3 regions of the Pantoea sp. X-Soil-OKNW-713 genome follow, and region 2 is predicted to be linked to each of the others. Evidence: predicted binding sites of a transcription regulator. Region 2 holds the regulator's gene; each other region holds the start of a gene.
The links. The regulator sigma-54, encoded in region 2, starts transcription at its own class of promoters, with help from an activator protein. The targets are predictions, from matches to a motif close to GTTGGCACANNTTTCGCTNT.
Positions count from the first base shown of each region.

Region 1: a site for sigma-54 is predicted at 3,821-3,840, ahead of AC6I8R_RS12830 (branched-chain amino acid ABC transporter substrate-binding protein). Genes of this name have one in related genera too.
Region 3: a site for sigma-54 is predicted at 6,532-6,551, ahead of hypA (hydrogenase maturation nickel metallochaperone HypA). Genes of this name have one in related genera too.

Region 1 covers NZ_AP035995.1:2,710,439-2,720,114, forward strand. The annotation lists gene AC6I8R_RS12815 (ABC transporter ATP-binding protein) at 1-310, opposite strand, end outside; gene livM (high-affinity branched-chain amino acid ABC transporter permease LivM) at 303-1,586, opposite strand; gene AC6I8R_RS12825 (ABC transporter permease subunit) at 1,597-2,511, opposite strand; gene AC6I8R_RS12830 (branched-chain amino acid ABC transporter substrate-binding protein) at 2,594-3,709, opposite strand; gene AC6I8R_RS12835 (AMP nucleosidase) at 4,045-5,499, shown strand; gene AC6I8R_RS12840 (NCS2 family permease) at 5,656-6,954, opposite strand; gene AC6I8R_RS12845 (response regulator) at 7,382-8,128, shown strand; gene AC6I8R_RS12850 (carbohydrate kinase family protein) at 8,065-9,117, opposite strand; gene AC6I8R_RS12855 (ketose 1,6-bisphosphate aldolase) at 9,119-9,676, opposite strand, start outside.
Region 2 covers NZ_AP035995.1:563,579-573,254, reverse strand. The annotation lists gene mlaF (phospholipid ABC transporter ATP-binding protein MlaF) at 1-57, opposite strand, end outside; gene AC6I8R_RS02540 (calcium/sodium antiporter) at 284-1,264, shown strand; gene kdsD (arabinose-5-phosphate isomerase KdsD) at 1,281-2,261, shown strand; gene kdsC (3-deoxy-manno-octulosonate-8-phosphatase KdsC) at 2,275-2,841, shown strand; gene lptC (LPS export ABC transporter periplasmic protein LptC) at 2,838-3,416, shown strand; gene lptA (lipopolysaccharide ABC transporter substrate-binding protein LptA) at 3,385-3,939, shown strand; gene lptB (LPS export ABC transporter ATP-binding protein) at 3,945-4,670, shown strand; gene rpoN (RNA polymerase factor sigma-54) at 4,719-6,152, shown strand; gene hpf (ribosome hibernation promoting factor) at 6,174-6,461, shown strand; gene ptsN (PTS IIA-like nitrogen regulatory protein PtsN) at 6,636-7,118, shown strand; gene rapZ (RNase adapter RapZ) at 7,171-8,025, shown strand; gene npr (PTS phosphocarrier protein NPr) at 8,022-8,294, shown strand; gene mtgA (monofunctional biosynthetic peptidoglycan transglycosylase) at 8,300-9,022, opposite strand.
Region 3 covers NZ_AP035996.1:144,866-154,541, forward strand. The annotation lists gene AC6I8R_RS21145 (NADH-quinone oxidoreductase subunit B family protein) at 1-202, opposite strand, end outside; gene AC6I8R_RS21150 (formate hydrogenlyase complex iron-sulfur subunit) at 199-744, opposite strand; gene AC6I8R_RS21155 (hydrogenase large subunit) at 757-2,466, opposite strand; gene AC6I8R_RS21160 (respiratory chain complex I subunit 1 family protein) at 2,485-3,411, opposite strand; gene hycC (formate hydrogenlyase subunit 3) at 3,421-5,229, opposite strand; gene AC6I8R_RS21170 (4Fe-4S dicluster domain-containing protein) at 5,226-5,831, opposite strand; gene hycA (formate hydrogenlyase regulator HycA) at 5,920-6,375, opposite strand; gene hypA (hydrogenase maturation nickel metallochaperone HypA) at 6,581-6,943, shown strand; gene hypB (hydrogenase nickel incorporation protein HypB) at 6,936-7,787, shown strand; gene AC6I8R_RS21190 (HypC/HybG/HupF family hydrogenase formation chaperone) at 7,778-8,035, shown strand; gene hypD (hydrogenase formation protein HypD) at 8,035-9,165, shown strand; gene hypE (hydrogenase expression/formation protein HypE) at 9,152-9,676, shown strand, end outside.

The DNA.
Region 1 (9,676 bases), 2.1 Mb from region 2:
CGCCACCAAACATTTTGTACCAGATACGTGAACCCAGCCGCGCCGGATGCAGCCAGTCGCCGGGATGAATTTTCTGTCCCAATACCTGGATCACATCGGTCGATCGCTGATTGGCGTTAAGGGTGATGCGCCCGCCAGTGGCGCGATAGAAACCGGTCAGACAGTTAAACACCGTGGTTTTACCCGCGCCGTTCGGGCCGATCAACGATGTCACCGAACCCCGCTCCACCGCCAGGCTGACGTCGTTCAGCGCCTTAATACCGCCGAAGCGCATCATCAGGTTATCCACCTGCAAAATCGCATCACTCATGGCGCACTCCTTTACGCAGCGGTACACCCACGCGCGCGGTACGTACCAGGCCACGCGGTCGCCAGATCATCATCAGCACCATCAACATGCCAAACAACAACACGCGATATTCGGCAAAGCTGCGCAACAGTTCCGGGGCGACCGTCAGCACAAAAGCCGCCAGCACCACGCCGAGCGTCGACCCCATCCCGCCCAGCACCACAATGGCGAGGATCAGCGCCGATTCAAAGAAGGTGAACGAGGTTGGATTGACAAAGCCCTGATAGGTGGCGAAAAACACCCCGGCGATCCCGGCGGTGGACGCGCCGAGCATAAACGCCGACAGCTTGACCAGAACATGATTCAACCCCATTGCGCGACAGGCGATCTCATCCTCGCGCAACGCTTCCCACGCGCGGCCAATCGGCATACGCGTCAGGCGATGTTTGATCCACAACACCAGCAACACCACCAGAACCAGCACCACATAGATAAAGATAAACTTCATGTTCGGGTTGTAGTCGAGATGGAAAAACTCGTTGTAGGGGACACCGCCCTCGCGTGCGCGACGGCCAAACTCCAGACCAAAAAAGGTCGGTGCCGGCACCGAGACACCATTGGGACCACCGGTAAAGGCCAGCCAGTTGTTGAGGATCAGACGGATGATTTCACCAAAACCGAGGGTGACGATCGCCAGGTAATCGCCATGCATCCGCAGCACCGGAAAACCGAGTAGCGCCCCGGCAAAGGCCGCCATCAAGGCCGCCAGTGGCAACATGCTCCAGAAACCCAGGCCGAGATACTCATAACCTAACGCCAGACCATAAGCGCCGATGGCGTAAAACGCCACATAACCGAGGTCCAGCAACCCGGCAAGCCCCACCACGATATTCAACCCGAGGCCGAGCAACACATAAATTAAACCCAGGATCGCTACCGTCAGCAGGTATTTACTGGAAAGGAACGGAAAGGCCAACGCCAGCACCACCACCAGCGGCAGGACCCAGCGCAGCGCTGAGCGGTGGCCCGGCTCACGCACATATACCCCGTCATCGCTGCCTTCGAACTTGCGGGCGAAGCGTTGTCCGGTCGGAGTTTGCAGCAACAGGCTGAGCAGCAGTCGCCCCACCATCACCACCCCCACCAGCAGCGCGACCCGCAGTGGCGACAGATGAAAACTGTAGCCATCCAGCACCACGCCGACGATCGGTCCAAACACCACCAGCGCCACCAGCCCGGCCATCAGACAATCCAGCAGCGACTGGCGCACATCCACAGATTGCGTCATTGCACTCATTTCGGCGTCCTCACACTTTGGCAACCAGCGGTCGTCCCAACAGCCCCTGTGGCCGGAAGATCAAAATCACCACCAACAGAGCAAAAGAGAAAACATCTTTGTAATCGGAGTTCACCAGTCCGGCGAATTGCGCTTCCGCCACCCCGAGCAGCAGACCGCCGAGCATCGCCCCGGGCAGCGAACCGATACCGCCCAGTACCGCAGCGGTAAACGCCTTGATGCCGATGACAAAGCCAATGTAGAAATCGAAAGTGCCGTAGTTCATGGTCACCAGTACCCCGGCCAGCCCGGCCATTGCCGCACCAATCATAAACACCAGCGAGATCACCCGATCGGTGTTGATACCGAGAATCGCGGCCATGCGCCGATCCTGCTGCACCGCACGACAAATCCGCCCCAGCCGCGTGTACTGAATAATCCACGTCAGCAGCGCCATGCCGCACAGAGCGGCAATCAGAATAAACACTTTGGTCCAGGTGATTTGCACCACGCCACCATCAATCTCCATACGCAGCACGCCACTCATCAACGTGGGGATGCCCTGCTGGTTCGGTCCCTGGCTCAATTGCACGTAGTTCTGCAAAATCAGCGACATGCCAATCGCCGAAATCAACGGCGCAAGACGGGTGGAGTTGCGTAACGGGCGATAAGCGATGCGCTCAATGGTCCAGCCATACACGGCGGTGATGACGATAGTGAAGATCAGGGTGCCGAAAATCAGCAGTGGAAAGGAGTGGATGCCGAAGAAGCTGAGCAGGCCCAGCCCGATGGCACAAAGATAGGCGGAGACCATATACACCTCGCCGTGGGCGAAGTTGATCATGCCGATAATGCCGTACACCATGGTGTAGCCGATAGCAATCAGCCCGTAAACCGCGCCCAGCGTCAGGCCGTTCACCAGTTGCTGAAGAAAGAAGGCGTCCATATGCAAGTCCCGTGCTTAAGGGGAGCGCAAACCTCGCGCCCAATCGCGAATGGCCCCGCTGCACGCGGGGCCGCGTGTCAGCTTACAGCTGGTGATATTTGCCTTTATCGTCCCACTGGTAGACCACGTAATCCGAGACTTTCAGGTCGCCTTTGCCATCCCAGGCTTTTTTACCCATTACGGTATCGACGCTATTCGCTTTCAGCCAGTCGCTGGCTTTGGCGTTATCTTTCCCTGCGGCTTTATACGCAGCGGCCAGTGCCTGCACCGAGGCGTAGGCATACAGGGTGTAACCTTCCGGCTCAAAACCACCCGCGCGGAACTTGGCGATCACCGCTTTACCATCCGGGATCTGACGCGGGTCCTGACCAAAGGTCATGTAGACCCCTTTGGTGTATTGCGGGCCACCGGCAGCAGTCACCATATCTTCCGTCACGATGCAGTCACCGGAGAAGAAGGCAGCCGTAACGCCCTGCTCACGCATCTGACGCACCAGAGGCCCCGCTTCCGGGTGGCAACCGCCAAAGTAGACCACATCCGGTTTCACCGAGGCGATTTTGGTAACCAGCGCGTTGAAGTCTTTCTCACCACGCGACAGACCTTCATATAACACCTCGTTGACGCCACGTTTTTCCAGCGCCGCTTTGGTCGCATCAGCCAGCCCCTGACCGTAGGTGTCTTTATCGTGGATCACCGCCACGCGTTTGGCCTTCAACTTATCGATGATGTAGTTAGCCGCAATCGCCCCTTGTTGGTCGTCACGGCCACACATACGGAACATGGTTTTCATGCCGCGTTCAGTGATTTGTGGGTTGGTGGAACCGGGGGTGATCGCCAGCACACCGGCATCGTCATACACTTCAGAGGCGGGCATGGTGGAGGAGGAGCAGAAGTGGCCGACCACCGCCAGCACTTTGTCCTGATCCACCAGACGGTTAGCTACCGCCACCGCCTGTTTTGGTTCGCAGGCGTCATCGCCCTGCACCAGCACAATTTTCTCACCGTTAATGCCTCCGGCAGCGTTGATATCATCCGCCGCCTGAGTGGCACCTTTCCAATACTGTGCGCCGTAAGTGGCATTAGGGCCGGAAAAGGGTCCGGCTACACCAATTTTAATGTCTGCCTGGGCATAAAACGCCGCACTCAGGCAACCAGCAATCACGACCTTCAATGGTACTTGTATGAATTTCAAAGACATGCTTTCAATCCTCAACGGGTCAGGAACGGAGCCATACCACGGCCTGGGAGAAATCAATTTCTGAAACTTAACGAAGTGCGATGAGTGGCCAGCAGGGCCACGGTTAACGATTAAGCAAAAACCTCGCCAAAGGTAAGCATTGGTGACAAGTTTTTGCACCGACAGCGCGTTAAAGCGGCGGGAACACGTCTGCTGATCTTAACCATAGCCAGCGTTTGCCGACGCACCAGCACTCTGATGGTGCAGAATGCGGTCGATCACAGATTCTTCATGGTGCTGAGGGGTTTACCCGCTATGCTATAGCCAAATCGGCCCAAATTTCGGAGGGAGAACCTATGACTACACAACGGAACGGCATCAGCAGCCAGCAGGCGCTGGATGAACTGGAACGCCTGTACGACAACGCGGTTGCGGCTTTACGCAGCGCAATTCGTGACTTTACCGAACAGGGACGTCTGCCGGATGAAACGGCACGGCAGCAGGGATTGTTTGTTTACCCGGAACTTCGCCTTACCTGGGCGGGCGATGGCCCGCAGCAGAACCGCACCCGTGCCTGGGGCCGCTTCACCCATACCGGCAGCTACAGCACCACCATTACCCGTCCGGCCTTGCTGCGTCATTACCTGAGCGAGCAACTGTCGATGATTGAGAAAGAGTACGAGGTGGTGATTGAGGTCGGTCCCTCTCAGCAGGAGATCCCCTACCCTTACGTGATCGACGGTTCGGACCTGTCGCTGGATCGTTCCATGAGCGCCAGCATCGCACGTCATTTCCCCACCACCGAGTTGTCGCAAATTGGTGATGAAACCGCCGATGGCCTGTTCAACGCCGACGCGCAGTTCCCGCTGTCGCATTTTGATGCGCTGCGTACCGACTTCTCGCTGGCGCGTCTGCGTCACTACACCGGCACCGCCGTTGAGCACTTTCAGCCGTTCGTGCTGTTCACTAACTACACGCGTTATGTCGATGAGTTTGTGCGCTGGGCGATTGAGCAAGTACAGGATCCGAACACACCTTACGACAGCCTTGCCTGTGCTGGCGATGTGGTGATCACCAAAGAGACCCAGGACCCGGAAGCGATGATGTCGGACCTGGCGTGGAAGAAGCACCAGATGCCCGCCTGGCACCTGACGTCACCCAATCGTCGCGGCATTACGCTGGTGAATATCGGCGTGGGGCCATCCAATGCCAAAACCATCTGCGACCATCTGGCGGTGGTGCGTCCCCATGCGTGGTTGATGATTGGTCACTGCGGCGGCCTGCGCGAAAGCCAGACCATCGGCGACTATGTGCTGGCCCACGCCTATCTGCGTGACGACCATGTGCTGGACAGCGTATTGCCGCCGGATATCCCGATCCCCAGCATTGCCGAAGTACAGCGCGCGTTGTACGACGCCACCAAAGCGGTGAGCGGTATGCCGGGTGAAGAGGTCAAACAACGCCTGCGTACCGGCACCGTGGTGACCACCGATGACCGTAACTGGGAGCTGCGTTACTCCGCTTCGGCGTTGCGCTTTAACCTGAGTCGCGCTGTGGCGGTGGATATGGAGAGCGCGACTATCGCAGCGCAAGGGTATCGCTTCCGTGTGCCGTATGGCACTTTGTTGTGCGTTTCAGATAAGCCGCTGCACGGGGAGATCAAGCTGCCAGGTCAGGCGAATCGCTTCTATGAAGGGGCGATTTCGGAGCATTTGCAGATTGGGATTTGTGCGGTGGAGTTGCTGCGGGCGGAGGGTGATAAGTTGCATTCGCGCAAATTACGCACCTTCAATGAACCGCCGTTCAGGTAGGACCCGGTGCGGTTGGTGACCCTTCTGGGCAGGTGCGGTCTGTGACCCTCACCCCGGCCCTCTCCCATAAGGGAGAGGGAGATGTGCCATATGCTCGATCTGTTCCCTCTCCCGCTTGCGGGAGAGGGTTAGGGTGAGGGACCAGGGTGAGGTTAATTACGCGCTCAACCAACCCAGCTTAATCACAAACAGGATAGACATAATAATCAGCGCCGCATTCACCTCTTTGGTACGGCCACTCAACAGCTTCACCACCGTCCAGGTAATAAACCCAAACGCGATACCGTTAGCAATCGAGTAAGTCAGCGGCATGGTCAGCGCAGTGACCGTCACCGGCGCAGCCGTGGTGATGTCTTTCCAGTCAATCTCCGCCAGGCCAGAAGCCATCAGCACCGCCACGAACAGCAGCGCAGGCGCAGTGGCGAATACCGGCACGCTACCCGCCAGCGGCGAGAAGAACAGGCTCAGCACGAACAGAATAGCCACGACAATCGCGGTCAGACCGGTACGACCACCGGCGCTGACGCCCGCTGCCGATTCAACATAACTGGTGGTGGTTGAAGTCCCCAGCAGAGAACCAAACAGCGCAGCCGCACTGTCGGCGATCAGCGCACGGCCCATTTTCGGCACGTTGCCCTGCTCATCCGCCAGACCCGCACGCTTGGTCACACCCAGCAGCGTACCGGTGTTGTCGAACACGTCGACAAACAGGAAGGCGAAAATCACGCTCACCAGGCCCACGTTAAAGGCACCGGCGATGTCCAGTTGCATAAAGGTCGGAGCGATAGACGGCGGTGCAGAGAACACGCCACCAAACGGCGTCAGGCCAATACCCATCGACAGGAATGTCACGATCAGGATGCCGATCAGCACCGCACCGGTCACGCGACGCGCTTCCAGTACCACGATGATGACGAAGCCCAACAGCGCCAGCAGCGGGCCAGGTTTGGTCAGATCGCCCAGGCCCACCAGGGTCGCCGGGTTATCCACCACGATACCCGCGCCTTCCAGCGCAATCAGCGCCAGGAACAGGCCGATACCGGCAGCAATCCCGGCACGCAACGGCAGCGGAATACTGGCGATAATCCATTCACGGATTTTGAACACCGACAACGCAAAGAAGATACAGGCTGACAGGAACACCGCACCCAGCGCGATTTGCCAGGTGTAGCCCATGTGCAGCACCACGGTGTAAGTAAAGAAGGCGTTGAGGCCCATACCCGGCGCCAGCGCAATCGGGTAGTTCGCAATCAGGCCCATCAGCACGCAGCCGATTGCCGCCGCCAGACAGGTGGCCACGAAAACCGCGCCCTTATCCATACCGGTCGCACCCAAAATGCTTGGGTTAACAAACAGGATATAGGCCATAGCCAGGAAGGTGGTTATGCCCGCGATAACTTCGGTGCGGACCGTTGTGTTGTGCGCTTTTAGCTTGAATAGTTTTTCTAACATCATCATCTCTCGTGATGGGGAGACGTCACTGACGTGCGTTCTCTTGCCAATGGGGTGTGCATGCGCGTTATTGTTGCGGGAAAAGGCAGACGGCTGCATGCTCGGCCATCAATCCGCCTTGTTACTAAACTCCTTTCCCCCTGTCCTCATAGCAATTGCTATGCCATAACAGGACGCAATCGTTTACCTTCACGACTGTATCTTAGACTCAGACAATTCTGAACCAGAACGAGGCGCGATTATGGTGCATTGCACCATGCGCGCGCAATCGTTTTCCCACACGTCAACCGGGTAGCGAAAAAAGATTGCGGTAACGCACGCTTTCAAACTCTGTCAGGCGATGCCGCTCACGTTTCTGTTGCCTGATTAAGCAGGCAAAAGTGGTCGGTATACACTCTCGTTAACCCTTCCATAACAAAAGAGGCCCGTAATGAAGCCCGCAATTCTGGTAGTGGATGACGATCGCGCGGTATGCGAACTGCTGCACGATGTATTGAGTGAACATGTTTTTACCGTATTCAGCTGCCATCAGGGAAAAGATGCGCTGACGTTGCTGGATAAACACCCGGAAATCTCGCTGGTGATGCTGGATATGATGCTGCCGGACACCAATGGTCTGCTGGTGCTTCAGCAAATGCAGCGCCAACGACCTGAGCTGCTGGTGATCATGCTAACGGGCATGGGATCAGAAGCGGATATGGTGGTGGGTCTGGAGATGGGCGCTGACGATTATATCGCCAAACCGTTTAATCCCCGTGTGGTTGTTGCGCGGGCGCGTGCAGCATTACGCCGTTGTGGTCGGCTGGCGCAACCCGTCAGCACCCAGGACGAGGGTTGGCAGTTTAACGGCTGGCGACTGGATGAAACACGCTGCCAACTGTTTAACCCCCAGCGTGAGACGGTGACGTTAACCCAGGGTGAATATGCGTTGCTGCGCGCCCTGGTGTGTCATGCCCGCAAAGTACTGACGCGCGACCAGTTGCTGGAGCTGACCCACAGTGAAACGCTTGATGTGTTCGACCGTACCATTGACGTGCTGATCATGCGGTTGCGCCGCAAGATTGAGATGAACCCGCATCAGCCGAGCCTGATCCGCACCATCCGTGGTCTGGGTTATGTTTTCTCTGCGGATGTGATGCGCCCGGCCTCTGCCGTGCATGTCACACAAATCGCCTGATCCATCCAGCGCTGCATCTCGGCCAGTGGCCGGGTGCCGTCCAGCGCATTCGCCGCGTGCAGATTAAAACAGGCGCAGGTATGCGCCAGCTTCAGCGTCTCGGTCATTGGCCAGCCCTGATGACTGGCGTATAACACGCCGGCACAAAAGGCATCCCCGGCCCCGACGCTGCCAACAATCTCTTCTGGCGTCAGTTGCCACGCCGGTTGCCAGCGCCCTTCACCGTTGACCTCCTGGCCCCATGCCCCTTCTGGCGCATGGATCACCACGCGTCGCCGGACGCCCTGCTGCACCAGCCAGGTCGCCGCCGCCGCAAAGGCGTCAGGCGGTGCGATCCCCGTCGCGCTGCGCAGCCTGACGCCGGTCAGGGATTGCGCCTCCAGTTCGTTAATCACCAGATAATCGAGCCAGCGCAGTGCGGGCACCACCAGCGCCTGGTACTCCCCGACGCGCGACACCAGATCGAGCGAGGTCAGATAGCCGCGCTGCTGCATTTGCGCCAGCAGATGGGCACCGCGCGTTCCCCAGTGTTCATCCGGTAAATCAAGACAATCCAGCAGCAACAGATAACCGAGGTGGAAGATGCGATGGGAGGTATGGATAGCGGCAAAATGCGGTAAATCGAGCTGTGCATTGGCCCCGCGGGCATGAAAAAACGTACGCTGACCATCCGGTGTGGTCATCACCTGGGTCATGGCGGTGTTCACGCTACGGGTGCGCTGTACCAGGCGGCGATCAACCTGATGCTGGTCCAGCAACTGCACGATAAAATCACCGTCGCTGTCCTCGCCGATCATCCCCACCCCGGCCAGCGGCAAATCAATCTGCATACGCGCCAGGGTGAACAACACGTTAAGCGCGGCCCCGCCACTGCATTTTTCACTGTGGTGGATCTCAGCCAGCCAGCCTTGTTCCGGCCAGTGACTGATGCGCTGTACATGATCCACCAACATGCTGCCCGCTGCCAGGATGCCGCTGCGTATTGTCATCTCAGGCCCTCCCGGCGCTGCCGAACACCCGCATCTGCTGAGCCACCACGTTGCTGATATCACGCTCCACGGCCATCAGCAGCTCGGCAAAGGCGTCATAACGCGCCTCTCGCTGGGCAATCTGGTTCTCGATCGCTCCCAGTGCCGCCTGCGACATGCCGGTATAGAAGTTGATTTTGTGGATACCCAGGCTGATGGCATGGCGGAAATCGGCATCGCTGATACCGGAACCGCCATGCAACACCAACGGCACGCGTGCCGCATCACGGATCGCCGCCAGCCGGTCGAAATCGAGTTTCGGCTCGCCTTTGTACTTACCGTGCGCATTGCCGATTGCCACAGCCAGACAATCAATGCCGGTGCTGCGCACAAACTCGGCTGCCAGTTGTGGATCGGTGAATTTATCGCTGTCGGCCTCGCCAAACAACGCGCCACCTTCATCGCCCCCCACCGCGCCAAGTTCCGCTTCCACCGATACGCCAAGCGCGTGACAGATTTTCACCACCTCCTGAGTCTGGCGCACGTTCTCGTCATAACTGAGGGTCGAGCCATCAAACAT
Region 2 (9,676 bases):
TCCGCGCGAAAAGCTCACGCCACGAACCTCAACCAGATTCGCTTGTTGCTGGATCATCTTTACCTCTTAATGGGGATCGGGCGTTATCGTGTCCGGGGATGGTAGCCTGTAAGGCCGCAATGCACGAGAGTTTTACAGAAACTTACCCACCCGGTGTGGCGAAAACCGCCTTAAAATTTACTTTTGCCTCTCAGACAGTCAAAATCAGCGCCTGTTTCAATGCGCTAATGTTTTTACCCGTCGGTCAAGGTGTGCCGACACCCCCGGCCATCAAGGATTTTTCATGTTCGTAGCCACTGCCCTGCTGTTCATTGGATTGATTTTACTGGCTTACGGTGCTGACCGATTAGTTTTCAGTGCCGCGATCCTCAGTCGATCCTTTGGCATCCCGCCATTAATCATCGGTATGACGGTGGTCAGCATCGGCACTTCGCTTCCAGAATTGATCGTCTCTTTCTCCGCCGCGCAACATGGGCAGATGGATTTAGCAGTAGGCACAGCTCTGGGTTCGAACATCACCAATATTTTGCTAATACTGGGCGGCGCTGCGCTGCTGCACCCCTTAACCGTCCACTCCAATCTGATTCGTCGCGAACTCCCGTTAATGCTGCTGGTCTCACTGCTGAGCGGCATCATGTTGTTTGATAATCATCTTAGCCGCCTCGATGGTTTGGCTTTGTTGCTGATTGCGCTGGTTTATCTGTTGGTGGTGATCCGCATCGCGCGCCGGGCCGAACGCGAGAACAATGACACCCTGACGCGCGAACAATTAGCCGAGCTACCACGCGATGAAACCGGTAATACCGTGGCCTTCCTGTGGCTTGCCGTGGCGTTGCTGATCCTGCCTATGTCGACCCGGATGGTGATCGATAACGCGACGGTCTTTGCCGACTATTTCGGGGTGAGTGAACTGGTGATGGGCCTGACGCTGATCTCGGTAGGTACCAGCCTGCCAGAGCTGGCGACTGTGATTGCCGGGGCCATGAAAGGCGAGGACGATATCGCCATCGGCAACCTGATCGGTGCCAACATTTATAATCTGGCTATCGTACTGGGCCTGCCTGCGTTGATTCATCCGGGCAGTATTGATCCCCACGCGTTTGCCCGGGATTACTGGGTCATGTTGGGGGTTAGCGTGTTGTTCGCCCTGCTGTGCCTGCAACCGCGACGCCGAATTGGCCGGGCAGCAGGCACCTTGTTGTTAGCTGGATTTATCGTGTGGGTGTGCTGGCTGTGGCTTAGCCCCATGTTTACCCCAAGTTAATAAGGACAGACTGAGCATGTCACATCAGCGACTGGATTTTGACTTTCAACAGGCGGGCAAAGCGGTGCTGCGCATTGAGCGCGAAGGACTTGAGCAACTCGATCAATATATCAATGACGATTTCTCCCGCGCCTGCGAAATGATCTTTGCCTGTCGGGGCAAAGTGGTGGTGATGGGTATGGGCAAGTCCGGACATATCGGCAAAAAAATTGCCGCCACGTTCGCCAGCACCGGAACGCCAGCGTTCTTTGTTCATCCGGCGGAAGCCAGCCACGGTGACCTTGGCATGGTCAGCACCGATGATGTGGTGGTGGCCATTTCTAATAGCGGCGAATCCAACGAAATCCTCGCGCTAATCCCGGTTCTTAAGCGACAGAAAGTCCAGCTGATCTGTATCACCAGCCGCGCCGACAGCGCGATGGGACGTGCCGCCGATGTGCATCTGTGCGTCAAAGTGCCACAGGAAGCCTGTCCTCTTGGGCTGGCCCCAACCACCAGCACCACCGCAACGCTGGTGATGGGCGATGCGCTGGCCGTCGCGCTGCTGGAAGCACGCGGATTTACCCAGGAAGATTTTGCACTGTCCCATCCCGGTGGGGCTCTCGGACGTAAACTGCTGCTGCATGTCAGCGACATCATGCACAGCGGCGACGAGATCCCGCATGTCTCTCGGGATGCCTCACTGCGTGATGCGTTGCTGGAGATCACACGTAAAAATCTCGGCCTGACGGTGATCGTTGATGACTTGATGAAAATCGAAGGCATCTTTACCGACGGTGACTTGCGTCGGGTGTTTGATATGGGTATCGATTTCCAGTCAGCCAGCATCAAAGATGTGATGACACGCGGCGGTATTCGCGTACGTCCCAACCTGCTGGCCGTTGACGCCCTTAATCTGATGCAAAACAAAAACATCACTGCGCTGCTGGTGGCCGATGACGATCGCCTGCTCGGTGTGGTACATATGCATGACATGCTGCGCGCTGGCGTTGTCTGAACAGGAAAAGAACATGAGTGTTGAAACAGCTGCGATCGAGACCTGCTATGGTCCGGTGAGCGCAGAAGTGATGGCGCGCGCAGCGCAGATCCGCCTGCTGATTTGTGATGTGGACGGCGTAATGTCAGACGGCCTGATTTATATGGGCAACAGCGGCGAAGAACTGAAAGCTTTCAACGTGCGCGATGGCTATGGCATTCGTTGCCTGCTGACCTCCGGCATTGAAGTGGCTATTATTACCGGCCGCAATGCCAAACTGATGGAAGATCGCTGCAAAACCCTCGGCATTACGCATCTTTACCAGGGACAATCGGATAAGCTTTTGGCCTGGCGCGAACTCCTGGATAAACTGTCATTATCTGCGGAACAGGTGGCGTATATCGGTGATGACCTGATCGACTGGCCGGTAATGGCCCGCGTGGGTCTGAGTGTAGCGGTCGCCGATGCGCACCCGATTCTGTTGCCGCGCGCGCATTACGTCACCCGCATTGCCGGTGGCCGCGGTGCGGTACGTGAACTTTGCGATCTGATCTTAATGGCGCAGAACAAATTTGAGGATGCCAAAGGGCAATCAGTATGAGTAAAAGCAGGCGTTGGATAACGCTGATTCTGGCCCTAATCGCTCTGGTGCTGATTGGCTGGAATCTTACCAACCAGGATGAGAGCAAAGCGCCGGTTACCACCAACGACCAGGAGCCGACTTACACCAGTTCGACTTCTCACACCGTGGTGTACAATCCAGACGGTGCGCTGGCCTACAAACTGATTTCGGATAAAGTGACCTACTTTGCTGCCGATGAACTGAGCTGGTTCGATAATCCGGTGATGACCACTTACGACGTGAATAAAATTCCGACATGGTCTGTGCGCGCCGATAAGGCAAAGCTCACCAAAGATCGTATGCTTTATCTTTACGGCCACGTTGAAGTGAACACCCTGACGCAGGATTCGGAGCTGGAACGCATTAAAACCGATAATGCGGTGGTCAATCTCGTCACCCAGGATGTTACCTCAGACGATCAGGTCACCCTTTATGGCCGCAGTTTTAACTCTACTGGCATGAAGATGCGCGGCAACTTACGGACGAAAAATGCCCAGTTGATTGAAAAGGTCAAATCCTCCTATGAAATCCAAAATGAAAAACAACAGCCTTAAATTACTGCTGGTCAGCGCCCTGTTAGCCACCAGCTTGCCCGCTCTGGCATTAACCGGGGATTCTGACAAACCCGTGAATATCGATTCAGAGAATCAGTCGCTGGATCTGCAAGGCAATGTCGCTACCTTTACCGGCAACGTCATCGTGACTCAGGGATCGATCAAGATCACCGCCGACAAAGTCGTCGTCACTCGCCCGGGTGGTGACAGCAAAAAAACCATCGTTGATGCCTGGGGCAACCCGGCAACCTTTTATCAGATGCAGGACAACGGTAAGCCGGTACAGGGTCATGCGGCCAAATTGCACTATGAACTGGCGAATGACTTTGTTGAGCTGACGGGTAACGCCTACATTGAACAGTTGGATAGCAATATCAAAGGCGATCGCATCACCTATCTGGTGAAAGAACAGAAAATGCAGGCCTACAGTCAGGGCCAGAGCAAACGCGTGACCACCGTGCTGGTGCCGTCGCAGTTGCAGGACAAAAACGGTTCATCCCAGAGCCAAAAGAAGAGTAACTAATTTCTATGGCCACACTGATCGCTGAAAACCTGGCGAAAGCCTACAAAGGCCGCCGCGTGGTAGAAGACGTTAGCCTGCAAGTTAAATCCGGCGAAATTGTCGGATTGCTTGGCCCCAACGGGGCCGGTAAAACCACCACCTTCTACATGGTGGTCGGAATTGTGCCGCGCGATGCCGGTCGTATTGTGATTGATGATGAAGACATCAGCATTCTGCCGCTGCATGCGCGTGCACGTCGCGGCATTGGTTATCTGCCGCAGGAAGCCTCGATTTTCCGTCGCCTCAGCGTTTACGACAACCTGATGGCCGTATTGCAGATCCGTGACGATCTCAGCGAAGAGCAGCGTCAGGATCGAGCCAACGAACTGATGGAAGAGTTCCACATCGAACACCTGCGTGACAGCATGGGTCAGGCACTCTCCGGCGGTGAACGCCGTCGTGTCGAGATTGCCCGCGCGCTGGCTGCCAATCCTAAGTTTATCCTGCTGGATGAGCCTTTTGCCGGTGTTGACCCGATTTCCGTCATTGATATCAAGAAGATCATTGAACATCTGCGCGACAGTGGGTTGGGTGTGCTGATTACCGACCACAACGTACGCGAAACCCTTGCCGTTTGTGAACGCGCTTACATCGTCAGCCAGGGGCATCTGATTGCTCACGGCACACCCGATGAAATACTTGCAGATGAGCAGGTTAAGCGTGTTTATTTGGGCGAAGAGTTCAGACTCTGATAAGGTGTCGGAACCTCCGACGTTTGCTTAGGAAATTCAATCCGGATTATGAAGCAAGGTTTGCAACTCAGGCTCAGCCAACAGCTGGCGATGACACCCCAGTTGCAGCAGGCAATTCGCTTGCTGCAACTCTCTACGCTTGAACTCCAGCAGGAATTACAACTGGCGCTGGAAAGCAACCCATTGCTCGAACAATCAGAACTCCATGAAGAAGTAGACGCGCGCGAATATCAGGAAAGTGAAGCCCTCGACACCCGCGAGGCGCTGGAACAAAAGGACATGCCGGAAGAGCTGCCGCTCGATGCAACCTGGGATGAAATCTACACCGCCGGAACGCCTTCCGGTACGGGTACCGATTACCAGGATGATGAGCTGCCGGTCTATCAGGGCGAAACCACGCAGTCGTTGCAGGATTATCTGATGTGGCAGGTTGAGCTGACACCGTTCACCGATACCGACCGCGCCATTGCGACTTCGATTGTCGATGCCATTGACGACACCGGTTATCTCACCGTGACGCTCCAGGATATTTGCGACAGCATCGGTGATGAAGAACTGACGCTGGAAGAAGTGGAAGCGGTATTGAAACGCGTACAGCGTTTTGATCCGGTCGGCGTTGGCGCACGCGATTTGCGCGATTGCCTGCTGGTGCAGCTGTCCCAATATGCCGCCGATACGCCGATGCTGGCGGAAGCACGGTTGATTGTGAGCGATCATCTTGATCTGCTGGCCAATCACGATTTCCGTAGCCTGATGCGCATGACGCGTCTGAAAGAAGATGTGCTGAAAGAGGCAATGTTGCTGATTCAGTCGCTTGATCCGCGCCCAGGTCAGTCGGTCAACACCAGCGAGCCTGAGTATGTCATCCCGGATGTGCTGGTACGCAAGGTCGGCACCCGCTGGACAGTTGAGCTAAATGCCGACAGCGTACCGCGTCTCAAAATTAATCAGCACTACGCGGCGATGGGCGGTGCGGCGCGTAATGACAGCGACAGCCAGTTTATCCGCAGCAATTTACAGGAAGCCAAATGGCTGATTAAGAGCCTGGAGAGCCGTAACGACACGCTGCTGAAAGTGACTCGTTGTATTGTCGAGCAGCAGCAGGCGTTTTTTGAACAGGGCGAGGAGTACATGCGTCCGATGGTGCTGGCGGATATCGCCCAGGCCGTGGATATGCATGAATCCACCATTTCCCGTGTTACCACGCAGAAGTACTTGCATAGCCCGCGTGGCATCTTTGAACTGAAATATTTTTTCTCCAGTCATGTGAATACCGAAGGTGGCGGTGAAGCCTCCTCGACGGCAATTCGTGCGTTGGTGAAAAAATTGATCTCTGCGGAAAATCCCGCAAAACCCTTGAGCGACAGCAAACTGACCTCCATGTTATCTGAACAGGGCATCATGGTGGCCCGCCGTACGGTTGCTAAGTATCGCGAGTCTTTGTCCATCCCGCCCTCGAATCAGCGCAAGCAGCTGGTTTGAATGTATTGAGAAGGAAGACCTATGCAAATAAACCTTACCGGACTGAATGTAGAGATTACCGAGCCGCTGCGCGAATTTGTAAATAGCAAATTTGCCAAACTGGAACACTATTTTGATCGGATTAATCAGGTCTATATTGTTCTGAAAGTGGAAAAGGTAACGCAGATTGCTGATGCAACACTGCATGTGAACGGCGGTGAATTGCACGCGACATCGGAAGCGGAAGACATGTACGCGGCGATTGACGGATTGATCGACAAGCTTTCCCGTCAGTTGACCAAACATAAAGATAAACTGAAAAAACACTAACCTTCACGCTTGCAGAGTACTGATAGGTTCGGTACTCAGAGCACAGAATGGGGCGGGCTGACCGCCCCGTTTTGTCATCTGCGCAAGCGCCAACAGGAGACACTGCATTTTTCCCGTGATAAGGGGTAAAGTGGGTGATCCTCGCGGCTATGTGAACTCGCAAGTGAAACGATGATGAACAACGATCTGACACTGGAATTGAGCTCGGTCCTTACGCTGGACTGCACCCGCAGCGGCGTACACTGCCAGAGTAAAAAACGTGCGCTGGAAATAATCAGCGAACTGGCAGCCAAACAGCTCAATCTGCCTCACCAGACGCTTTTCGAAGCGATCCTCACCCGTGAACGCATGGGCAGTACCGGTATTGGCAATGGTATTGCCATTCCACATGGCAAACTGGAGGAGGACACGCTGCGCGCCGTAGGCGTGTTCATTAGCCTCGATCAACCTATCGCTTTTGACGCGGTGGATAACCAGCCTGTGGACCTGCTGTTTGCGCTACTGGTGCCCGCAGACCAGTGTAAAACCCATCTGCATACATTATCGCTGGTGGCAAAACGTCTGGCAGATAAAACCGTCTGTCGCCGTCTGCGCGCTGCGCAGAGCGATGAAGAACTCTATGCCATTATCACAGAAGCGCAGGAAGACCACTCTTAAGCGACAGATACTTTTACCGGCCAATGCGCCGGTTTAAAACGGGAGAAATGTGATGGTGCTGATGATCGTTAGCGGTCGGTCAGGCTCAGGAAAATCAGTCGCGTTGCGTGCGCTTGAGGACATGGGGTTTTACTGTGTCGATAACCTGCCAGTGGTATTGCTGCCAGAACTGGCCAATACCTTAAGCGAACGCAACATCTCTGCTGCCGTCAGTATCGACGTGCGCAATATGCCGGAATCACCGGAGATTTTCGAAACCGCGCTTAACAACCTGCCGGACTCGTTTTCGCCACAGTTGCTGTTCCTCGACGCCGATCGCAACACGCTGATCCGTCGCTACAGCGACACACGTCGCCTGCATCCACTCTCCAGTAAGAATTTGTCACTGGAAAGCGCGATTGATGAGGAGAGCGACCTACTTGAACCACTGCGTTCACGGGCCGACCTGATCATTGATACCTCCGAGATGTCGGTGCATGAGTTGGCTGAAATGCTACGCACCCGTCTGCTGGGTAAACGCGAACGCGAGCTGACGATGGTGTTTGAATCCTTTGGCTTCAAGCATGGTATTCCGATTGATGCCGATTATGTGTTTGATGTGCGTTTTCTGCCTAACCCACACTGGGACCCAAAACTGCGTCCGATGACCGGCCTTGATCGCCCGGTGGCCGCGTTCCTCGACCGGCATACTGAAGTGCACAACTTTATCTATCAGACACGCAGCTACCTTGAATTGTGGCTCCCCATGCTGGAAACCAATAATCGTAGCTATCTCACTGTCGCAATCGGTTGTACCGGTGGTAAGCATCGTTCGGTCTATATCGCCGAACAACTGGCCGACTATTTCCGTTCGCGCGGTAAAAATGTGCAATCCCGTCATCGCACCCTGGAAAAACGCAAATCATGACCGTGAAGCAAACCGTTGAGATTCGGAATAAATTGGGCATGCATGCGCGCCCGGCGATGAAGTTGTTTGAACTGGTGCAAAGTTTCGACGCAGAAGTGCTGCTGCGTAATGAAGCAGGAACGGAAGCGGAAGCCAGCAGCGTAATTGCGCTGCTGATGCTGGATTCCGCCAAAGGCGGCCATATTGAGATTGAAGCCAGCGGCCCGGAAGAAACCCAGGCGCTGGCAGCGGTGATTGAATTGTTTGAAGCCGGTTTTGATGAAGATTAACCGTTTCAGTGCAATTTGTAGCGGTTAAGGAAACCTTCCCCACCCAGTTGCCGCATCTGACGCATAATCCATTGCTGTCTCTGACGAATGTAACCTGAAGGGGCATCGGCGCGAAAACGGATCGGATTAGGCAATACCGCCGCCAGCAGCGCCGCTTCTGCTATGGTCAGGCGACTGGCGGGTTTGTGAAAATAGCGCTGGGATGCCTCTTCTACCCCAAACACACCGTTGCCAAATTCGGCGATATTCAGATAGACCGTAAGAATGCGTCGCTTGGTCCAGACCGTTTCGATTCCTACCGTCAATCCCGCTTCCAGCCCTTTACGAACCCAACTACGTCCATCCCACAAAAACAGGTTTTTCGCGGTTTGTTGTGATAGCGTCGAAGCACCACGCATCCGTTCATCGCCCTCGTTATCCAGCACCGACTGAATCGCGGCAACGTCAAATCCCCAGTGTTCTGGGAACTTTTGATCTTCAGAGGCAATGACCGCCAGCGCCATCCACGGTGAGATCTCATCCATGCTGACCCAATCCGAATGTGCCACATAGCCAAAATTGCCGTGCAGCCAGGCACCCAGCTGTCGTTCAACCATCACTGCGGAAAAAGGCACGGGCAAGAAGGAAAATAACAAAATCCCTGCCAGCCAAATACCCAGCCAGGCGAGAAGAAATTTTGCGATCCACACTTTTACACGTTGCCAAAGTTTCCCTTTATTCTTAGCCATCTAATTATCTCTTACCTGTTCCCTGTGTTAATCAATCACCAAGGTCACCATAGCATTCGATGATAGTCGAATACCAAGAACCGCTGTCTGACCAGTTGATTTATCGAACAAATTCATTGCCTGCGCAACCATCGTTCCTTTAATAGAGCCAAATACATCAAGCACTTCCGCTAAAAAGGAATCGGTTCCATGCTTAAATGCGTATTGGAAAAATTGCTGACAGACACTTCATTGAACGTGATCCAGATCACACAAAATGATTCACGATGCTTAACATTTAAATTTCACAGTGGTTGATTCCTCTCATTGATTATTGAGAGCATTCCGAAAAAAATGTGTAAATTATCCGCAAGGGCTTTGCGCTATCTTCGAATTCTGGTTAAGCAATTTGCCTACTTTTTGGTTTACATCCATCGTTAAAACCTGAATCTGGAACTTTCTATCGATGGTTTCCAAAACGTTTTGGATAACCCGCGCTACCAACCATGTTTCATGCCATATTTCATGCATTTACTACGAAAAAAAGCGAATTTTCCCTGACCAGGAGACTTTCGTCACACTTACGGGGTTTTTACGTCACTTCAGCGAGTTAAAACCCGACCAAAAACAGAACGACTGGTCAAAATTAATGCAATGAGTCAAAGAAATTAATTC
Region 3 (9,676 bases), on a different replicon from region 2:
AGCGTTCGGCGTCAAAAAGCGGGGTAAGTGCGGCGAAAATCTCAATTTCACAACCGTTGCAACCGCCACAGTCAACGCGATAAACGTAGGCTGATCGTTTGATTTTTTTCAGCAATGAAGCCTTCATGCTGGCAATCGACTCTTCCACCGAGAGCGGCAGTGGCAGGCCGTTATGGTCGCGTGGACCTGATACGTTACTCATCCGTTGGCTCCTCGCAACTGACGGTGAAACACGGCGCTGCCGGATGAGGCCAGGCTGTGCTGACGTTTACATGCCGGGCAGGTTTCGAACGCCGACCGCCGGTTTTCCGCCCCCTGGTCGCCGTTATGGCGCAACAAGGCAATGGCATAGTCGATCTCCTTTTGTACCGCGAAGGGGTGACCACATTCCCGGCAATAGCACAGCGGAAAAAGTGCCTGTTGCAGCAAATCGGCTTTGTTCCACACCGCCAGTTCGAACTGCTGCGACAGGGTAATTGCGGCGGTTGGACACACCTCTTCACAGCGGGCGCAGAAAATGCAGCGCCCGAGGTTAAAGCTCCACGCCAGTTGCCCGGCTTCGAGATCGGTTGCCACGCTTAACGCATTGGAAGGACAGGCATTAACGCAGGCAGCACAACCGATGCACTGTTGCGGATTGTGCTCGGGTTTACCGCGGAAGTTGTCATCCACGTCGATGGGTCGCAAGGGATAAGATTCGGTCGCGACACCGCCTTTGAGCGCGTTTTTAATAAAACTAAACATGATGACTCCCGACTATTTCAGCGGTGAATGGGTGCGCTCAATGCTGTAGCGCTCCAGCTCTTTGTACGGCACCACCTGGCTTTTCTTTTTGCGTACATCCACCACCGTCATGCGATCGGTGCAGGAGTAGCAGGGGTCGAGACTGCCGATGATCAATGGCGCATCGGACACCGTATTGCCGCGCAACATATAGCGCAGCGTCGGCCAGTTGGCGTAGGTCGCCGCACGGCAGCGCCAGCGGAACAGCTTCTGGTTGTCGCCGGTCATGCTCCAGTGGATATCGTCACCGCGCGGCGCTTCGCAGAAACCAAGAGCAAAACGCTGCGGGATGTAGGTAAACCCTTCCACCATCAGGGGGCCGCCAGGCAGGTTATCAAGGCCGAAATCAATCAGATTCAGCGCGGTGAACACTTCATTGATGCGCACTTTAAGCCGCGAAAGCACGTCACAACCGGCAAGGGTATGTACCTCCAGCGGCAGCAGGCCGTAACCGGCAAACGGGTGGTCGGCACGGGTGTCGCGAGCATGGCCGCTGGCGCGCACCATCGGACCGACGTTACTGAAATCGCGTGCGATACCCGGATCAAGACGGCCAATGCCTACGGTGCGCGATTCAATATTGGGCGTGCTGAGCAGAATGTCGGTCAGGGTAAAGACCTCGCGGCGCATCTGCTGCGCCAGCTGGCGCGTCTGTATCATGTCGTCTTTCATCAGGTCACGACGAATTCCGCCGATCAGGTTCAACCCGTAAGTTTTACGTGCGCCGGTCAGGATCTCCGCCATCTTCATCGACAACTCACGCACGCGGAAAAATTGCATAAACCCGGAGTCAAAACCCACAAAGTGGCAGGCCAGACCGAGGTTCAGCAGATGGCTGTGCAGACGCTCCACTTCGAGCAAAATCGAGCGGATCATCTGCGCGCGCGCGGGCACCACAATCCCCATCGCATTCTCCACCGAAGAGGTGTAGGCGGTGCTGTGGGCAAAGCCACAGATGCCGCACACGCGATCGGAGAGGAAGGTGACTTCGTTGTATCCCATGCGGGTTTCTGCCAGTTTCTCCATGCCGCGATGGACGTAGAACAGGCGATAATCGGCATCGATAATGTTCTCACCGTCAACAAACAGGCGGAAATGGCCAGGTTCATCGGAGGTGACATGCAGCGGTCCGATGGGTACCACATTGTTCTTGCTACTACCCAGTTCATTGATGAATTCGTAGGTTTCGCTGTCGCTGGTGGGGGCCGGACGTTGGCGATAATCCATGCTGTCTTTACGCAATGGGTAGAGTTCATCCGGCCAGTCGTCCGGTAGCACCAGACGACGTTCGTCCGGCAGCCCAATCGGTTGCAAGCCATACATATCGCGGACTTCGCGCTCACCCCAGACGGCAGCAGGGACGCGTGGCGTCACCGATGGAAACTCTGGCCGATGGGCGTCTACCGCCACCCGGACGGTGATCCAGCATTTGGTGCCGCTCTCCATCGACAGTACGTAGTAAACCGCATAGCTGCCGCAGAGTTGGCGTTCATCATTGCCGAATAGCACCGATAACCAGCCTCCCTGCTGGTAATACAGCCATTCGACAATTTCCGGCAGCATGTTGAGTTTGACGGTAATGGTGATTTGATCTTTGGTCTGCCAGCTCTCCTCCAGCACCGCGTGGGGGAACTTGAGGTGCAGTGCAGCAAGGTAGTGTTGACCGATTTTCTCTTCAGACATGAAATAAGTTCTCTGCAATTACGCCGCCAGCAAGGAGACGAAGGCTAAAAAGGCCAGACCAAAACCGGCCCACGTAATACGTGACGTTTCGAGCATCCGCAGGCGTGCCATGCTGTTTTCAAACAGCGCGATCAGCAGGGCAGCGGCAATCAGTTTGACGATGGCCAGTACCACGGCGAGTACCCCTCCACCCCAGCTAAAGGCGTGCATCTGCCCCCAGGGCAAAAACACCCCGACAAACATTTGCAGCACCACTAACTGTTTTAACGAAATGCCCCACTTCAGTACGGCAAAGCCTGCGCCGCTGTATTCGGAAAGTGGCCCCTCCTGCAACTCCTGCTCGGCTTCCGCCAGGTCAAACGGCAGTTTCCCCATCTCGATAAACGTGGCGAAGGCGCAGGCGGCTAGCGCCAGCAACAGCGTCAGACTGTGGCTGAGCGGCCAGGCATGGACGGTCATGGCAATGTTGCTGATGTGGGTACTGCCTGCCACCTGAGCCGCCACCCACAGGCCGAGCAGCAACATCGGTTCGACCAGCACGCCGAGCATCGTCTCGCGGCTGGCACCGATGCCGGTGAACGGACTGCCGGTGTCCAGGCCCGCAATGGCGAAAAAGAAGCGGGCGATGGCGAACAAATAAATCAAGGTGATCAGGTCGCCAACCGGCGGCAACGGCGAGGCGAGGGTAACCACCGGCAGCGCAGTGGCAATGGTCAACATCACGCCGACCATCACCAGCGGCATCAGGCGAAAAACCCAACCCGCAGCGGCGGGCGCCACGCTCTGGCGACCGAGTAACTTGAACAGATCCCGATACTCCTGCAACACGCCAGGACCGCGCCGGTTATGCAAGCGCGCGCGGGCCATTCGCGAAATGCCGGAGAGCAAGGGCGCAGCCAGGAACAAGGCCAACGCCTGGATAAGGGCAAAAAATAACGTCGTCATAGTGGTTCCTCAGGCGATGACCGCGATCAGCAAAATCGCCAGTTCAATAAATGCCAGACGTCGGAACGTGATGGCGATCCCGTCACCCCGCCAGCCAGGCACCCATCGCACCGGATTAAGGTGTTTGCGTAAGGCGAGGAGGGGCGCAAAGGCGGCTCTCACCGGTTGGGCAAAACCCGATGCGGTGATCACCATCGCTGCTTCGTGGTCGTAGCCACAAACCCATGCCGGGCCACGCGTGCGGTGCGGCAGGCGATCGCCACGGAACAGCACCAGCAACAGCACAGGCAGCAGCGGCGTCATAATCAGCAGCAGGGCGATCAGCGGTTGCGATACCAGCGTCTGCGCGGTGTTGAGCGGGAGTGGGATGGCATGTTGCAGCAACGGCAGCAACCAGGGAGTAGCGACACCGGCAATCACGCAACCCAACGCCAGCAGAACGACGGTGATATTCATCAGGCCGGGCGGGTTGGCGGCCTGTTCGGCCTCCGGGCTGCGGGGTGCGCCGAGGAAGGTGACGCTATAGACCTTGGCCATACACATCACCGCCAGCGCGCCAGTGATCGCCAGTCCAACCGCCAGCAGCGGCCCAAGGACACGCGCGATAAAGGAAGCCTGGTTGCCTAACTGGAAGAATGACTGATAGATCACCCATTCACCGGCAAAGCCATTAAGCGGCGGCAGGGCGGCCATTGCCATCAAACCCACCAGCATTGCCAACGAAATCAGCGGCATACGCTTGCCAATCCCGCCCAGTTTCTCAATATCGTGCTGTCCAGTGCGGAACCACACCGCGCCAGCGCCGAGGAACAGCGTGGTTTTAAACAGGCTGTGATTAAACAGATGGTAGAGGCCACCGATCATCCCCAACGCCACCAGCGCCGGTTGGTGCAGCGTAATCCCGATAAAGCCGCAACCCACGCCCAGCAGGATAATGCCGATGTTTTCCAGCGAGTGATAAGCCAGCAGGCGGTTGATGTTGTGCTCCATCAGGGCGTACAGCCCGCCGGTAAAGGCGGTCACCATACCGAGCACCACCACCAGTACCCCCCACCACAGCGGCAACACGTCGGCTATCAGTGAAACGCTGATCATGCCGTATAACCCTACCTTCAGCACCACGGCGGAAAACAGCGCTGCGGCCGGAGCCGGGGCATTGGCATGCGCCTGGGGTACCCAGCCGTGCAGCGGAATAATGCCCGCCAGCAGACCAAAGCCGAGCAAACTTAACAGCAACACCAGCGGAGAGAGCGCCGCACCCTGGAGCGCCAGGCGTAATCCGTCAAAACTCAGCGTGCCAAACTGTTGCCACAGCAACCAACAGGCAGCGACCAGCAGAAGCGTGCCGAGGCGACCCAGGGCAAACCAGAGTTGACCGGATTTACGACAGCCGGTGAGGAAGTAGCCTGCCAGCGCGACAATTTCGGCCATCGCCACCAGGGTGGCGAGGTTAGCGGCGAGCAGAGCAACAGCCGAAGCGGCAAGGATCAGATTGACCAGCAAACCGTTGGCTTTAACCTGAGAATGCCGATGCCAGCTTACGTTAAACAGGCAGATAAACAGGCCGCAGAGTGACACTGTCACTAACCATATGCTGTTAAAACTATTCAGTTGTAGCTGCCAGCGCCACAGCGGCAGGGTGGCGCTGAATCCGAGCAGGCCCTGGACGCTGGCTGCCAGCAGCAACGCACAACTTATCGCGCCACCGATACCGGCAATAACGCCACTGATGGGCCGGTTAAACGCGGTGATGCCCGCCAGTAACGCACTGAGCATCAGACCGGTCAGTGCCCAGTGGATCAGAAAAAAAACATTCATTTACGTGCCTCTGGCTGGCTGAACAGGCTTAAATCACCCAGCGCACCCGCCAGCGTGAGTTCACGCTTGCGTTTGCTGGCTTTGGCGATATCGGTGTTGTCGATCAATTGCAGCGCTTTCGTCGGACAGGTGCGCACGCAGGCCGGACCCTGCTCATCGAAGCTGCACAGATCACATTTCACCGCGACAGCACGAATGCCAGGAACCCAGTCCAGCAACGAGCTAACGCGCAGGGGATCGGCAGGGGCGGCGGGCGCTTTGGGGCTGTTGACGTCAGCCGGGATGTGTAACGGGCGGCTGCCGGAAAATTCGATAGCCCCAAACGGGCAGGCGATGCCGCACAGTTTGCAGCTGACGCACAGGTTAGCGTTCAGCTGTACCGCGCCATCCACACGGTTAATGGCATTCACCGGGCAGACGCTGGCACAAGGGGCGTCTTCGCAGTGGCGACACAACTGCGGGGCGGATTCGTCCCGGTTGCGCATCACCTTTAAACGCGGCATCGACTGTAAACCCTGTTGCCGGTGCGTCTCCGCGCAGGCCGCTTCACAGGTATGGCAACCAATGCATAATGTTGAATCAGCGATTACAAAACGGTTCACCAACGGATTCCTCTGGTGACTGTCGTCATTAATGACGAAATCATGCCGATAACCTGTCGCTTCGACAGTTTCGACACCCTCAACCTCTTTACGCCACGGCGGCTTGTTGTAGCCGTTCCATCGACACCGGGGTGTTTTCATGGACCGCCAGATAGAGGCTGTCGTAAATCGGCTGAATCAGTTCCAGATAGTGGGTAAGTACCTTCTCGCGATCGCGATTGCTGAAGGTGTTGTCGATGCAACCGTCATTGTCGATATTGGCATGACCAATCAATATCTTATCGCTGTCATCCGGCAGCGCGAGAAAGTACTCGATACGGTGATTGTTAAAGCCTTCGCCTGGCTGAATATGAATGACGAAGTGTTCAAATAAGAAGAAGCGCAACTCATCCCCCGGTGTGCAGGCGATGGTGTGGTGCAGTTTGGCTTTTGACAGGGTTATCCCCTGAACTAAGGCGTTACCGTATTGTTTCCACTGTGCCTGCAAGCGTTGATGCTTATCAGCGATGTAGGCTGCTTTGTCACTCAGTTCCCTAATATCCATTATTAAATCACTCTGTTTGTGCGGATATTCCCCTAAGGCACATTTCGTGCCATGTTTTTAAAATATTGAATTTTATAGTTAATATATAAATCTCTGTCACGAATAATCCGTCAGTGACATGTCATTTCGTCATCTTTGACATCGACACGCCGCCGCGCTGGCATCGTCTTTGCATTAGCAGCCCTCAGTGAACCCAGGAGGCAGCATGCACGAAATTACCCTCTGTCAACGCGCAGTCGAACTGATCGATAACCACGCCCGGCAACATGGCGCACGCCGTGTCACTGCGGTCTGGCTGGAGGTCGGGGCGTTTTCTTGCGTGGAGACCAGCGCGATGCAGTTCTGCTTTGAACTGACGTGCCGGGGCACCCTGGCTGAAGGGTGTGAACTTCATCTTCATCAGCAGGAAGCGGAGTGCTGGTGTCACGATTGCCAGCAGTACATCACGCTGCTTACGCAGCGCGTCAGACGGTGCCCGCAATGTGGCGGTCATCAACTGCGCATCGTGGCGGATGATGGCGTGCAAATTAAGCGGCTGGAAATCGATCAGGAGATCAATCATGTGTAGTACCTGTGGTTGCGGTGAAGGCAACCTGTATATCGAAGGCGATGAGCGTAACCCGCATTCGGCGTTTCGCAGCGCCCCGTTTGCGCCGGCACCACGTCGGGTGCAGCGGATTTCTGGCATCAACCTCAGTGAGCATGGCGATCTGCATTATGGGCACGGCGTGGCCGAAGCCCATGCACCGGGTATCAGCCAGCGTAAGATGCTGGAGCTGGAGCTTGATGTGCTGGATAAAAATAATCAGCTGGCGCAGGCGAATCGCGCCGCTTTTACTGCGCAGCGTCAACTGGTGCTGAACCTGGTGTCCAGCCCTGGTTCCGGTAAAACCACCCTGCTGACCGAAACCCTGAAACGGTTACAGGGCAAGGTGCCCTGCGCGGTGATCGAGGGAGATCAGCAGACGGTAAATGATGCCGCACGCATCCGCGCCACGGGTACGCCAGCGATTCAGGTGAATACTGGCAAAGGTTGCCATCTGGATGCGCAAATGGTTCAGACGGCGATGCAGCGTCTGCCGCTGGCAGACAACGGGGTGTTGTTTATTGAAAACGTCGGCAATCTGGTGTGTCCGGCGAGTTTTGATTTGGGTGAACGCCACAAAGTTGCGCTGCTCTCGGTGACGGAGGGTGAGGATAAACCCCTAAAATATAAGTACATGTTTGCTGCGGCTTCGCTGATGTTGCTCAACAAAATTGACTTGTTGCCGTATCTGCAATTCGATGTTGACCGATGTCTGGCCTATGCCCGCGAGGTTAACCCGGATATCCAGATCATGCTGGTTTCCGCCACCAGCGGCGCAGGCATGGAAGCGTGGATTAACTGGCTGGAGAGCGAGCGATGTGCATAGGCATTCCGGGCCAGATTGTTGAGCGCCAGGGTAATGACGCGAAAGTGGATGTGTGCGGCGTGCAGCGCGATGTCAATTTAACGCTGGTGGGCGATGCAACGGTGGGCCAATGGGTGTTGGTGCACGTTGGCTTTGCCATGAGCATCATTGATGAAGCGGAGGCGCGTGACACCCTCGATGCGCTGCAAAACATGTTCGACATGGAACCTGATGTCGGGGCCTTGCTGTACGGTGAGGAGCGTGGCTGATGCGTTATGTTGATGAATATCGCGACCCCGCCCGCGTGATGCAGTTGATTGAAACCCTGCATAAGCGGGCGCCATTGCTGGATTACGATGCGCAGCATCCGTTGCAGATTATGGAGGTGTGCGGGGGACATACCCACGCCATCTTCCGCTTTGGCCTCGATCAGTTGCTGCCGGACAACATCGATTTTATCCACGGTCCGGGCTGTCCGGTATGCGTGTTACCGATGGGGCGCATTGATAGCTGCATTGAAATTGCCCGCCATCCTGAAGTGATTTTCTGCACCTTTGGCGACGCCATACGCGTGCCGGGCAGACAGGGATCGCTAATGCAGGCCAAAGCGCAGGGGGCGGATGTGCGGGTGGTGTATTCACCGATGGATGCCCTGACGCTGGCGCGTCTCAATCCACACCGTAAGGTGGTGTTTTTCGCTCTCGGCTTTGAAACCACCATGCCCGCCACAGCCATCACGCTGCAACAGGCCAAAGCGCAACAGGTCACCAATTTCTTCTTCTTTTGCCAGCACATTACGCTTATCCCCACCCTGCGCAGCCTGCTGTCGCAGCCGGATAACCGCATCGACGCCTTCCTGGCACCGGGTCATGTCAGCATGGTGATCGGCACTGCCGCCTATGAGTTTATCCCCCGGCATTTCCGGCGGCCGCTGGTGGTGGCGGGTTTCGAGCCGATGGATTTATTGCAGGGCGTGTTGATGTTGGTGGAGCAAAAAATCAAGCAGCAAAGCCGGGTGGAGAATCAATACAAACGTGTGGTGCCGGATGAGGGAAACCTGCTGGCGCAGCAAGCCATGCGCGAGGTTTTTTGCCTCCGAGGGGCGTCTGAATGGCGCGGACTGGGGGTGATTGCGGAATCCGGTGTTCAGTTGACGCAGGCGTATCAATCCTATGATGCGGAGGTCAGGTTCCGGCCACAGCAGCAGCAGGTGAGTGACGACCCGCGCGCACGTTGTGGCGATGTGCTCACCGGGCGTTGTAAACCGCATCAATGTCCGATGTTCGGCAAGGGCTGCAATCCACAAAACGCCTTTGGTGCGCTGATGGTCTCCTCGGAAGGGGCCTGCGCGGCCTGGTATCAGTACAGAAGTCAGGAAGTGAATGATGAAATCAATTGAATTAGCGCATGGCAGTGGCGGCAGAATGATGCAGCAACTGATCGCCGACCTGTTTCTCCAGGCGTTTGACAATCCCTGGCTGGCGGAGCAGGAAGATCAGGCGCGGCTGGGGTTAAGCGAGCTGACCGGCAAAGGGGATCGGCTGGCATTTTCCACCGACAGCTACGTTATCGATCCGCTGTTTTTCCCCGGCGGGGATATCGGCAAGCTGGCGGTGTGCGGCACGGTCAACGATATTGCCGTCAGTGGCGCGCAGCCGCGCTGGCTTTCCTGTGGTTTTATCCTTGAAGAGGGGCTGCCGTTAGTGACGCTGGAACGCGTGGTAACCAGCATGGCGCAGACGGCCAGAGACGCGGGGGTCAGCATCGTTACCGGCGACACCAAAGTGGTGCCGCGTGGCGCGGTCGATAAGCTATTCATCAATACCGCCGGTCTTGGCGCGATTCCTGCCGGATTACGCTGGGGCGCGGCACAGATTGACGTTGGCGATGTGTTGATCGTCAGTGGCACC